DNA from 3 places in the Cetobacterium sp. genome. Region 1 is predicted to be linked to each of the others. Evidence: riboswitches for the same ligand, from Rfam matches in the RefSeq annotation. Region 1 holds a riboswitch; each other region holds the start of a gene.

Region 1 (4,034 bases):
ATGCTGTAAAAGTTCCAAAGATAAAAGCTCCAATACCAGGAGAAAAAGATACTCCCCAAAAATTTCCCAATACTATTGAAATAACCGCACCCGTACTAGCTCCTGAAGATATTCCTAAAATATAAGGGCTAGCTAACGAATTTTTAGTCAACGCCTGCATTAAAATTCCAACTAGTGATAACCCTGCTCCTCCTAGTAAAGCTAAAATAACCCTTGGAACTCGCAGATTCCAAACAATCATCTCAGTTGACTTTTTCCAATCAACAGTGAAAAAATTATTATTGAATAGTTTATTTATTAATATTTTCCAAACATGAACTGAAGACAAAGAGACACTTCCTATTGTAACTGCAATTGTTCCCAAAATTATAATCGAAGTGAAAGATATTATAACTATATTTCTATCTTTTATTTTCACTTTTTCTCCTCTCTCAGACCATTCGAAATCATTTCAATTCCTTTACTAATTTTTACTCCCGGTGATATGTAGCTCAAAGGAACTCGTAAAAATTTCTCCCTTTTTACAGCTTCTAATTGAGAGATTGGAGAACTATTTTTTAAATATTTTACTTTTTCTTCATAGGGGGTATTTCCGTAATCTATAACTAAAATAACTTCCGGATTTTCATCTAATACTTTTTCCCATGTTCCAACACCAAAAGAAAAATTTGTATCTTCAAAAATATTTTTCCCACCAGCAATCTCAATTATAGTATTCCCAATTCCACTTCCTCCAACCACAAATGGTGCCGATTCTTGGCTATCGTATGCGAACACTTTTATTTTTTTTCCATTTTTTTTATTTTCTTTGACTTTAGCAATATCTTTTCTCATATTTTCGACAACACTTTTAGCACTCTCTTTTAAATCAAAAATATCTCCAAACATCAATATATCATCATATACATCTTCAATTTTAGAGCTATCTTGAGATTTTGTAAAAACTACTTCTACACCATTCCCTCTTAATTCATCTATTGTTCCCAAGTTTTTAGGTGTCGCTATCGATTTCCAGCCTGTTAAGAAGTTGGGATTTAAAGCATAAAATTGCTCTTTCGTTGGGGCTCCTTTTGATAAAACTGGTATCTTATCATACTTCTCTTTCAATTCTGGAAGTATTTCATCATCTAAAAAAGCTGTTCCTAAGAGTTGCTTTTCCACTCCTATAGCCAATAAAATTTCTGTTGTAAACTGTGATGTCGAAACCGCTCTTATATCTTCTTTAGAAAAACTTAAAGAAGTTATCAATAAGAGTAGTAGTAATAGCTTTTTCATACTTTCTCCTTTCCAAAATTAATGAGAAGCTTTTCTTCCTCTAGCATACTCAGCTTTTTTTATCAGTATATCTTCTGGTTGGCAATTTTCTAAAACTTTTGCTTTTTCTATGAAAATATTTTGAATGGATTCAATCTCTCCTAACCCCTTCAAATTTATCTCTACCTCAAATCCACTCTTTTCTAAATCCTCTTTCCATTCTTTAGCTATATCGTTTTTGGCGTGATCTCCAGCTACAAACATAAGAGGCATCAAAGTCACTTTTTTCTTATTGTCTCTCTTTAATTCTCTCACAATATTCTCTATTCCCGGATAACCTGCAATTGTTCCGATATATATAGGTTTTTCTAAATCTCTAACTATATAAGCTAACATAGGATATGCTGATAATGCCGGATGTTCTGTCCCATGTCCTATCATAACTACACCTTCATCCTCTTTTAAAGGGCCTATCTCTTTTTCTATAACATCAATCAGATTAAAATAATCTTCCATTTCCGTCAACAATGGAGTTCCAACTCTAATATCTTCAAATTTGTCAGAAAACTTCTCCACCTCTCTTTTTAAAGCTTCCATTTCTGTACCATTTATTATATATGTAGGTTGAATAATTACATGTTGATACCCTTGCTCTATCAATCTCTCCAAAATTTGAGTTGTATCTAACTTCTCTTTGCCACTTTTCGAAAGTATTCTATTTATGATTCTTGAGGTATAAATTTGAAAAAAATCAAGTTGCTTAAACTCTTCTTCTAACTTTTTATTTATTATATCTATTGTTTTTTCTTTTGTGTCCTCATGCGTTGTTCCAAAATGCGCTGCTACAATGGCGCCTTTTTGCATATTTTTGTAAAAATTCATCTCCAATCTCCCTATTTTATCTTATTCTATATTATTTTAAATAAAAAATTCTTCACCAATAAAAAAAACCTCCCTTTTGTAAATACTAAAAGAGAAGTGTAAAAATTTTACCTTCTCTGTCCTCGCAGAATTAAATAATGGCAGGTCTCCTGACTTAGATTCATCCTACTCACAGCCCTTCCCAAGGTTTTTATCCTCAGTGGTAATACTGTTTTCATCCTCTATACAGTGGCGGGACCGTTTGAGATTTCCACTCAATTCCCTTTTAATCAAATCGAACCATTACATTTTTATCTAACTAATCTTAACATTTTATAGTACAAATTTCAATCAAATTATCTAAAATTTATAACATAATCATCTATTATTTATATTATTTATATCTAGAAGTATTGACTTTTATATAAAAAAAAAGTTACTATTGATTTAGAAATAAATGTATATTAAGGAGAAATTTTTATGAAAAAAACATCTTTTGGAACTCTTATTTACTATTTAAAAAAAGAAAGTAAACTTCTAATTCTATTTTTAAGTGTAAGATTAGCTATGACCGCTATCGACGTATACTCTCCACTTTTAATAAAAAATTTAATAGATGATGCCCTTCCCTCTAAAAATATTAATCTATTACTTAAATTTTCTATCGTATTGATTATCCTTTATATTTTGCGTCTGATTTTTGCGGTAAACTCTCAAGCAAATGGGAAATTAATGGGTAGTAAGATAAAACAAAATATGAGAAACGATTTACTAAAAAAACTTTTAAATCAACCGAGTGAATTTTTTAAAAAAAATCAAAGTGGAGATTTAATATCTAGAGTTATCAATGACTTAGATAGCGTATCAACCCTTTGCCATAGAGGACTAGAGGATTTTATATTTTCTGTTATAACTATTATCGCATCTATTATTATAATGATGGACTTTGATTTAAAACTTTCACTAATTACTCTTTTTCCTCTGCCTCTAACACTAATATTTGTTTATAGAGAAAATAAAAAAATGAAACTAGGTCACAGAAATGTTAGAAAGAATTCAGGCTTATTATCTGCCAATCTTCACGACATTTTACGAACTATCTTTTTTTTAAAGGACAACAATTTAGAAGACTACGCACAAAAAAGATTTTTTGAAAAAAATGATACACTTTTAGAAAGTGAAAAGAAAAATATGACTCCCTCTAGTTTAATTGTTTCAGGGGTAACTTTTTACTCAAATATAACCCAACTTATTATCATTCTTGCTGGAGGTTACCTATATATAAAAGATGGGGTCACTATGGGAATTATTTTATCTTTTTTACTTCTAGTTGATCGTTTTAGGCTTAGAATTATGAGAATGGTTGGACTTGTTGATATATATCAAAAAGGTATTTCTGGTGTCAATAGATTTACTGAAATAATAAATCTTAATGATAGAGCAGATGGGGATATACCTCTAACAGAACCTATTACCTCTATTGAATTTAAAAATATTGGTTTTTTCTATGACGAAAAATCTGTTTTACAAAATTTTAATTTAAAAATAGAAAAAGGTGAAAAAATAGCTTTAGTAGGCGAAAGTGGAATTGGAAAGAGCACCACTGCAGCTCTTCTAAAAAGAGCTTTGCTTCCCACAAGTGGGGAAATTTTAATCAATGATATTCCTTTAAATAAAATCACCTTTAAGACGTATTTGGAACGACTTGGAATTGTAGACCAAAGTGATTATATTATAAATGGAAGTTTAATAGACAATATCACTCTTGTTAAAGAAAACTGTACCGACGAAGAATTAAACTTTGCAATTGAAAAATCGTATGTATACGAAATTTTTGATAAATTCCCTCAAAAAGAGGATACTATTATTGGTGAGGGGGGAGTTCATGTGAGTTCAGGTCAAAGACAAAAAATTGCTAT
Region 2 (4,034 bases), on a different contig from region 1:
AAGTATTTGACCTTCTCCAATCCTTTTATATCAGGAATAAAAGGAGAACTTCCTGTAGAAATTACAATATATTTTCCGATATATTTTTGTCCATTAACTAAGATGGTATTTTTATCAACGAAAGTTCCTTCCCCTCTTATAAAGTCAATATTTTTAAAGCTAGAGATATGAGGGAGCTCGTTATCTCCAATAGTATGAACATTTTTTAAAGTCATTTCAAGGGCTTCTGTCAGGGTTGAGACAGTTTTAGAGGCTGAAATAAAACTTTTGGATGGAATACATCCTCCCCAAGTACATTCACCACCCAAATGATCCTTTTCAATTAAAAGAACTTTTTTTCCGGCAGAAGCAAGTCCAATTGAGGTTGTGAGTCCACCAGCTCCACCACCAATTACGATTGTATGATAATACATATAAGTTTCCTCCATTGTTTTTAAGTATATAACGTGAATTACCGTCGCCCTAATAGAGGACAGAGCTTCGTGGGAAGTATCTGACTCATGTCTTTCATATTAAGTTTTTCCCAGTTTTCATCTCTTTAAAATTAAAATTTACGTGGTCTGATTATACCATATTTTAGGAAAAAACAATAGAAACTATGAGGGAGAGGATGAATTAGGGCGTTTTGATAAAATATCATATAATTGCAATATTATGTATAAGTTATTTAAATGTTTTGTACAATATGTTATACTATGAGTCTAAGAAAAATATTATGGAGGAAACTTTTATGAACGATATATTAATTAAAATTTCAGAAAAATACATAAAAAACTTAAAAAATCAAAGTCCTGAAGACAAAGAAAGTAATATAATATATGGAAAAATATTAAATATTTTAGAAAAAAATCCAGAGCTTAATCTGTTCGGTCTTTTAACGGAATTAAATAAAGGAAAAACATTTTATGAAAAAAATAAAGTTAGAAATAGAAGAGATCGACTTACAAATTTAGAAATTTTAATTAAAAACGCTAATACAATTATAGACAATCTTTTAGAAGGAGATGAAGAAAGTCTGAAAAAAGTTGAAAGAAGTTTGGATAGGTCAGATATCTATAGAGATAGGATGGCTATAAATATACTTTTGACAGAATTTCCTTCACCAGCTCTTCAGGAGGTTTACTACACAATAAAAAATGACCAATGTAAGAAGTTTTTATTAGAAGTCATAGAAGAAATAAAATAGAGCAAGGAAAAAGATTTTTTGATGGTAAATAATAATAAAATCATAGTAATTAATATATGAAGTTGTAAGAGGAGGGTAACATTATGATTATAGCATTTATAGGTGGAATTCTTTTGGGATTTTTATTTTTCTATAGTTTGAATTGCGAAATTAATAAAAGCAAGAAGTTTAAAAATCCGTCACTGTTTATTTTTATAACTTCAATAGTAAGAATTTTAATTCTTTTGGGAGGATTTTATTATTTATCTCAAAATAGTGGTTATAGATTTTTCGCAGCTTTGGTTGGAGTAATTTTATCAAGAGTTTATATTGTTTATTTCTATAAAAATGATAAATATTGATATCAATATAATATATAAAAAAAGTAAAAAGTATTCTTTTTTTATAGAATGGTTGAAAAAAATACACGTTAGTGATAATATACCTTTGTAATGGTTCTAAAGATTAAAAGGGAATTAAGTGAGAAGCTTAAGCGGTCCCGCCACTGTAAAGAGGACGAAAGTATTAAAACCACTGAATATATTTATTTGGGAAGGGATACAAGTAGGATGAATCTGAGTCAGGAGACCTGCCACTACAATTTCTGCGAGGACGGAGAAGAGGTTACTCTTCTTCCAAATTAAAATTATATTTGGGAGGATATTTCTATGAAAAAATTATTATTATCACTATTTTGTTTGTCTACTGCATTGACACTAGCACATGGGGAGGAAGCATTTGAAGATGCGGACTTTTATACAGGAGGAAAAAGTGCAGTGATTATGACGCACTTTGGAACAACGCATTCGGATACTAGAGCTAAAACTATTGATGCAATCAACCAAAAAGCTATAAAAGCCTTTGACGGAAAAGCGGATGTATTCGAAGCATACACATCTAGAATTGTAACTAAAAGAGTTGCGGCTAATGAAGGAATAAAAAAATATAATCCAAGCGAGGTTTTAGCATCTTTAAAAAAACAAGGGTATAAGAATGTAATTATACAGCCAACAAATGTAATTGATGGTGTAGAAATGGATTCAATAAGAAAAGAGGCTCAACTTTATGCAAAAGATTTCAATAATTTAAGAGTTGGGGATGCACTGTTAAGTGATCCTCATCACTATGAAGATACGATTAATGCTATATTGAAAACAGTAGGAACTTTAAATAAAAAAGAAGCAGTTGTTTTGGTAGGGCATGGAACATATAATTCAGCGACATCTGCTTATGCAATGTTTGATTACATGGCTAAAGATATGGAAAAACCAGTTTACGTCGGTACAATTGAAGGGTATCCAACCTTTGAAAATGTAGTGAAACAACTTAAAAGAGATAATAAAAAAGAGATTATTTTAATGCCAATGATGTTTGTTGCAGGAGATCATGCTAAAAATGATATTGCAGGAGAATGGAAGGAAAATTTAGAAAAAGCAGGATTTAAAGTTAAGGTTAAGCTTGTTCCTCTTGGAGAAATTTCTGAAATTCAGGATATGTTTGTTGGAAATGCAAAGTTTCTTGAAAAACATAAAGGTATAGATATTATAGATAAAAAAGCGGAATATGCAAAAAATAAGGAGTTATAAAATATCTGAATATTGTAAAAAATAGGAGAACTGTAAAGTAATTAGATTTAGTTTACGTAATATATAAATTTCAAAAATAATAAAACTGTACTTTTTTACAAATATACGATATAATGATATGAAATAGTATTTTTTGTCAAAGTATATAGTTTAAAAATATAAAGTCTTTAAATGATTTATCATACAGCCTTGTAATTGGAACAAGGCTGTTTTATTTTTATTTGACTATTTTATAAAATTTAAATCGGAGGTTTTATGAATTACGTAAAGAAGCAAGAACTAAAGAGACAGTATAAAGTTGAAATTTTTAAGGGGATACAAGTTATTAATAATGAAAATTATGACTTTATAGATTCAAGACAATTTTTTCCTACGCCAGAGGATGCGAGTGAGTATATTGAAAAATTAAAGCTAAAGTTAGAGAATGATTGGGTTATCAGATATTTTAAAAGAAGTGAAGAAAATTGGGATTTATTGGAAGTTATTGTCTAGTTATTTCTTTTAGAACTGTGAACTACCTCCATAGAAGTTTCAAAAATAAAAAAAGTAGTAGAAAAATCAAAAGATTTTTCTACTACTTTTTTTATCGTATAAATACGGAAAAAGCTTGGAAAAGAGTGAAACATTTTATTTTGTTCTTTTTTGCCAAAAAAACTTTAGAATTCTATAGGAAACTATGAAAGCAAAAGTTTTGTTATATTTTTAGATATTTTTGATACCTATTTGCTAAAAAAATTCCAATTCCTAAGCTTGCAAAAACATCACTTGTCCAATGAAAAGATAGATAAATTCTTGAAAGTGCAACCAATATTGGTAAAATGATCCAGAACATTTTTAAAACTTTTTTTTTACTTGTAAATGCTAGAAAAAAATATCCACATGAAGCTACCATTGTATGACCTGAAGGAAAGGACATATATCCATCTGAAAATGGGATTTTTTTTTGAAAAACTCCTTTAATTGAATAGAATCCAAAATTATTCCATTCTTGATAAGGGCGACTTCTCATAATAATAAATTTTAAAGAAGTGGCTATAAGCACACCATAAAATACTATAATAATCATTCTTAAAATTAGATTTTCTAAAGCTGAATCTCGTTTATATTTTGCATATATAAAAATTGGGAAAATTCCAAAAGCTATATAATCTTGTTTCATTATTTTTAACTTTATTTTAAGAAGATTATTTTTTTTAATGAGAATATACCCAATTAAATAAAATAATAAAATATCACCTATCTCAGCCAAGTTTTACCTCCACAATGCTTTTAAATAATTTATT
Region 3 (4,034 bases), on a different contig from region 1:
CAACCATACTATAACAATCAGCCACAGTATAATCAACCACAATACAATAAACCTTACTATAGTCAGCCTTATTAAGAAGAACTCCAGTTGAAGGGGATAGAAATGAATTCAAAAACTACAAGTAGAAAATTGTCGGGTAATATCGTATTACAAAGTGTTTTGGATGAAAAAATATTGGAAGTTTATAGTGCTCTAAGAGCTAATAGACTATCCAAAGAGGAACTCTTAGCTATGGCTGACGAACTTGAAAACGAATACGGTGCGATAGTGAACGCTAACTTTGTTAGAAGAGCTGTAGTGTTTTATGAGATGAAAGGAAAGCTCAGAAAGGACTAGGAGTAAAAAAGGTTTTAATGAAAAAATGTAGCCCTGTTAGGAGCTACATTTTTTTATAAATTTTATTTCTTAGTTGATATACAAAACGAGTCATACTCCTTTGTCAGTAACTCTTTTACTTTTTCTTTCATGCTAGATAATTTTTCATCTGGTATTGAAGGAGAAATTATTTTAATAGCTTTAACGTATCTATCTAAAATTTCATCTATTTTTTTATCAACATTTGCCTTATTACTTTCCAAATTTTCAGGAGTCATAGTGGATAAGAAGCTTGTTAAAGCCTTATATGAAGTGTCAGTTGTTGACTTTATTAAAGTTTTTGTAGACTCAATTTTATCAGCAGTTATATTTGAACTAATATTTTTCATATCTTGTTCAACTTGGTCTAAAGATTTTTCAATCATATTTAAAACAGAAACATAGGCTTGATTATCTCGATTATTCGCAGTAGTTTCCACTTTAGCAACAGATTCCTTCAAGTAGCTTAAAATTTTAGCTTCTTTAGCTGTAAGAGTCGCATTTCCAGAAGTTATTTTATCAAGTAATGATTGAGCAGAATCTAAATCAGTTTTAAGAATATTTATAAATCCAAGTTCCAAATCTTTAAAATGTTGTGGTGGAACTTTATTCTTAATCTCATCTATAATATCTTCAATATCTTTAACAATAGTAGCTAATAAATCACTCAATTGATTTTCAATTTCGACAATTTTGCTAGAATCTATATCTTTTAATATTTGCGGTACGATAAAGTTTATATTGTCTAGTTGTAATTTGGTGATAGTGCTAATATCTTTTAAATTTTCTGAATTACTTTTTTTAGTAATACCTTTTAAAACAAATATATGCTCTTTGATAAACTGAATAATTCTATCGTTGATCAATGATAAATCTTCTGAGGGAATAACTCCTGCTAAGTTTGTAAAAATTTTAGTAACTTTATCAGATGTATCCATACCCAAAGTTTTTAATTTTTTTTGGATTTCCAAATAGGAATCTTCTCCTAAATCATTTTTTAGTGGCTCAATCAAGGAATTAAAAGCAGTTATATTGTTTTGATAGAAACTCAGAACTTCGGCTTCTATAGTTTTTTCCTCACTTTCAAAAGTGCTGTAGCTTTTTTCACACTCCTCAATAAAGTTTGTTAAACTTTTTTTGAAGAAGTGTTTCAATTCGAATGACACTATTGGGTGAAAACGATACTTACTTTCCAACAGTGTTGTTTCAAGGTGAATATTACATTTATTATCACCTATTGCAGTAAGGTGTAAATTAGTTTCTATTTTGAATTTATCGCCTTCTGTAAGTATAAAATCTAATCCTTTATTAGCTTGAGGTTTTTTTAGATATAGTTTATGTGTCGTATTCCCAAATGTTATGTCTAAAAGAAATGCTTCGTCATCTACAGTAGCATTAACTTTTGTATTTAAGATATCTTTTACCTTGAGATCTTCGTAAGATTTGCTTGAATTTTTTGCTCCAACTAGCCATTTTTTAAAATTTTTAGGATTTAAAGCGAAAAGTTCTGCAAACAACGGAGGTACATTGATAATCCTATCCTCTACGATAAGAGGTTGTTTACTTGTTTTAACATCGTTCATACTTAACCACTCCCTTATAAAAAATTAATATGTTACATTTAATCTACAAATAAAAATTAAAGTTTCTTTTTTATTATTAAAATTTATTTCTATAGATTTATTTATATAAAATATTAAGCGATTATAGTTTAGTTTTTAAACATAAACCGTTAAAAAAGATTGACTTGTACATAATCATTATGTATAATTATGATAAATATGTATATTGTTTATGGTTCAATAATTTGATTAAAAGGAAAGTTGAGTGAAAATCTCGCACGGTCCCGCCACTGTAAGGAGGACGAAATTAGACTAAGCCACTGTAGTTTTTATGGGAAGGCCTAAGAGTAGGATGAATCTGAGTCAGGATATCTGCCATGAATATAAAAGAAAATATAAAATCTGCGGTGAACAGATTTGTATTTAGAACTGTCAATTTCAATTCTAATTAGCAATATTCTATTCATTTTCGCAATTTTTATATTTCCGATAAACTTCATAAGTTAGGAGAAATGATATAATGAAACATAAGAACATAATGGTTGTTGGGACATCTTCAGGTGCAGGGAAGAGTATAACAGTTACAGGGTTATGTAGAGCATTTTTTAAAGATGGATATACTGTTTCACCTTTTAAATCTCAAAATATGGCATTGAATTCGTATATAACAAAAGAAGGACACGAGATGGGGCGTGCACAGGCACTTCAAGCAATGGCGTGTGAAAAAGAAGCTCATTATACTATGAATCCAATTTTATTAAAGCCTACAGGTGATAGGAGAATTCAAGTTATTGTCAATGGAAAATCTATCGGCAATATGGGAGGCCTTGAGTACGGAAATTACAAATCGATATTAAAAAAAGATATAATTGAAGCCTATAATACAATTAAGATTAAGAATCAAATATGTGTTATAGAAGGAGCTGGAAGCCCGGTAGAGTTAAATATAAAACAGGATGATATAGTGAATATGGGTTTAGCTGAAATGGTGAATGCTCCTGTTATTTTAGTTGCAGATATAGATAGAGGGGGCGTCTTTGCGTCGATATACGGAACTATATCTTTGATGGAACCAGAGGAAAAAGCTAGAGTAAAAGGTGTAATCATAAACAAGTTTAGAGGAAATGTTGATATATTAAAGCCGGGACTGGAAAAGATAGAGGAACTGACAGGGGTTCCAATTTTAGGAGTCATGCCATACTTTGAGCTAGACATAGAGGACGAGGATGGAGTAACAGAAAAGTTTAGTAGGATTAAATCAAAAAAAGGAGATATAAAAGTTTCAGTTATAAAACTTAAACATATATCTAACTTTACAGATATTGATGCTTTACTAGCAAATAAGGATGTAGATGTTAATTATGTGACGTCATTTCATGAGTTGGGAGATGAGGACTTGATAGTCATACCTGGATCTAAAAATACAATAGATGATTTAAAAGATATAAAAGAAAAAGGAATTGCACAAGAGATTATAAAAATTTCTCGAAAGGGAACTCCTATTATTGGTATATGTGGCGGATTTCAAATTTTAGGAGAAAAAGTATTGGATCCCTATGGAGTGGAGGGAGATATAAAAGAACTACCGGGATTGGGACTTTTAGATATAGAAACTACAATGGAAAAAGAAAAAGTGACGACGCAGTATACAGGATTATTAAAAGGAGAGATGGGGCTATTAAAGGGGTTGGGAAATATTGAAGTTAAGGGATATGAAATTCATCAGGGAGTAACGACTGGGAAAGAAAAATCAATAACCTCAGATAATAGATTAATAGCAACAGTAAAAGATAATATTTTTGGAACATATCTGCATGGTATTTTTGATAATAGAGAGTTTACCGATTTTATTTTAAATAATATAAGAAAGAAAAAAGGGTTGGAAAAGAGAAACAGTGCAATAACTTTTGATGAATATAGACTCCAAGAGTTGGATAAATTAGAAAGAATATTTAGAGAAAATATAGATATGAAAGCTATTTATAAGATTTTGGAGGAGAACTAATGAACTTCATTTTAAAGATTTGGATAGCGTATCTACTTGATTTAGTTTTAAGTGATCCCTATTGGTTTCCACACCCAGTTAGGTTTATTGGAAAATATATAACTTTTATTGAA

What was found. A riboswitch is a leader RNA that binds a small molecule or an ion and turns the genes downstream of it on or off. The one in region 1 is predicted to bind cobalamin.
Region 2: another riboswitch for cobalamin. It lies ahead of ACWI69_RS00890 (sirohydrochlorin cobaltochelatase); the one in region 1 lies ahead of ACWI69_RS02605 (sirohydrochlorin cobaltochelatase).
Region 3: another riboswitch for cobalamin. It lies ahead of ACWI69_RS01085 (cobyric acid synthase); the one in region 1 lies ahead of ACWI69_RS02605 (sirohydrochlorin cobaltochelatase).

What each region holds. Positions count from the first base shown of each region.
Region 1 covers NZ_CDRRQU010000006.1:27,992-32,025, forward strand. Annotated here, with positions in the region: gene ACWI69_RS02595 (FecCD family ABC transporter permease) at 1-418, opposite strand, end outside; gene ACWI69_RS02600 (ABC transporter substrate-binding protein) at 415-1,275, opposite strand; gene ACWI69_RS02605 (sirohydrochlorin cobaltochelatase) at 1,294-2,136, opposite strand; cobalamin riboswitch at 2,259-2,435, opposite strand; gene ACWI69_RS02610 (ABC transporter ATP-binding protein) at 2,596-4,034, shown strand, end outside.
Region 2 covers NZ_CDRRQU010000002.1:71,475-75,508, forward strand. Annotated here, with positions in the region: gene ACWI69_RS00875 (dihydrolipoyl dehydrogenase family protein) at 1-413, opposite strand, end outside; gene ACWI69_RS00880 (hypothetical protein) at 731-1,186, shown strand; gene ACWI69_RS00885 (N-ATPase subunit AtpR) at 1,270-1,527, shown strand; cobalamin riboswitch at 1,602-1,776, shown strand; gene ACWI69_RS00890 (sirohydrochlorin cobaltochelatase) at 1,834-2,751, shown strand; gene ACWI69_RS00895 (hypothetical protein) at 3,007-3,243, shown strand; gene ACWI69_RS00900 (phosphatase PAP2 family protein) at 3,446-4,000, opposite strand.
Region 3 covers NZ_CDRRQU010000003.1:13,040-17,073, reverse strand. Annotated here, with positions in the region: gene ACWI69_RS01100 (YMGG-like glycine zipper-containing protein) at 1-75, shown strand, start outside; gene ACWI69_RS01095 (diol dehydratase small subunit) at 103-336, shown strand; gene ACWI69_RS01090 (hypothetical protein) at 399-1,937, opposite strand; cobalamin riboswitch at 2,133-2,310, shown strand; gene ACWI69_RS01085 (cobyric acid synthase) at 2,437-3,921, shown strand; gene cbiB (adenosylcobinamide-phosphate synthase CbiB) at 3,921-4,034, shown strand, end outside.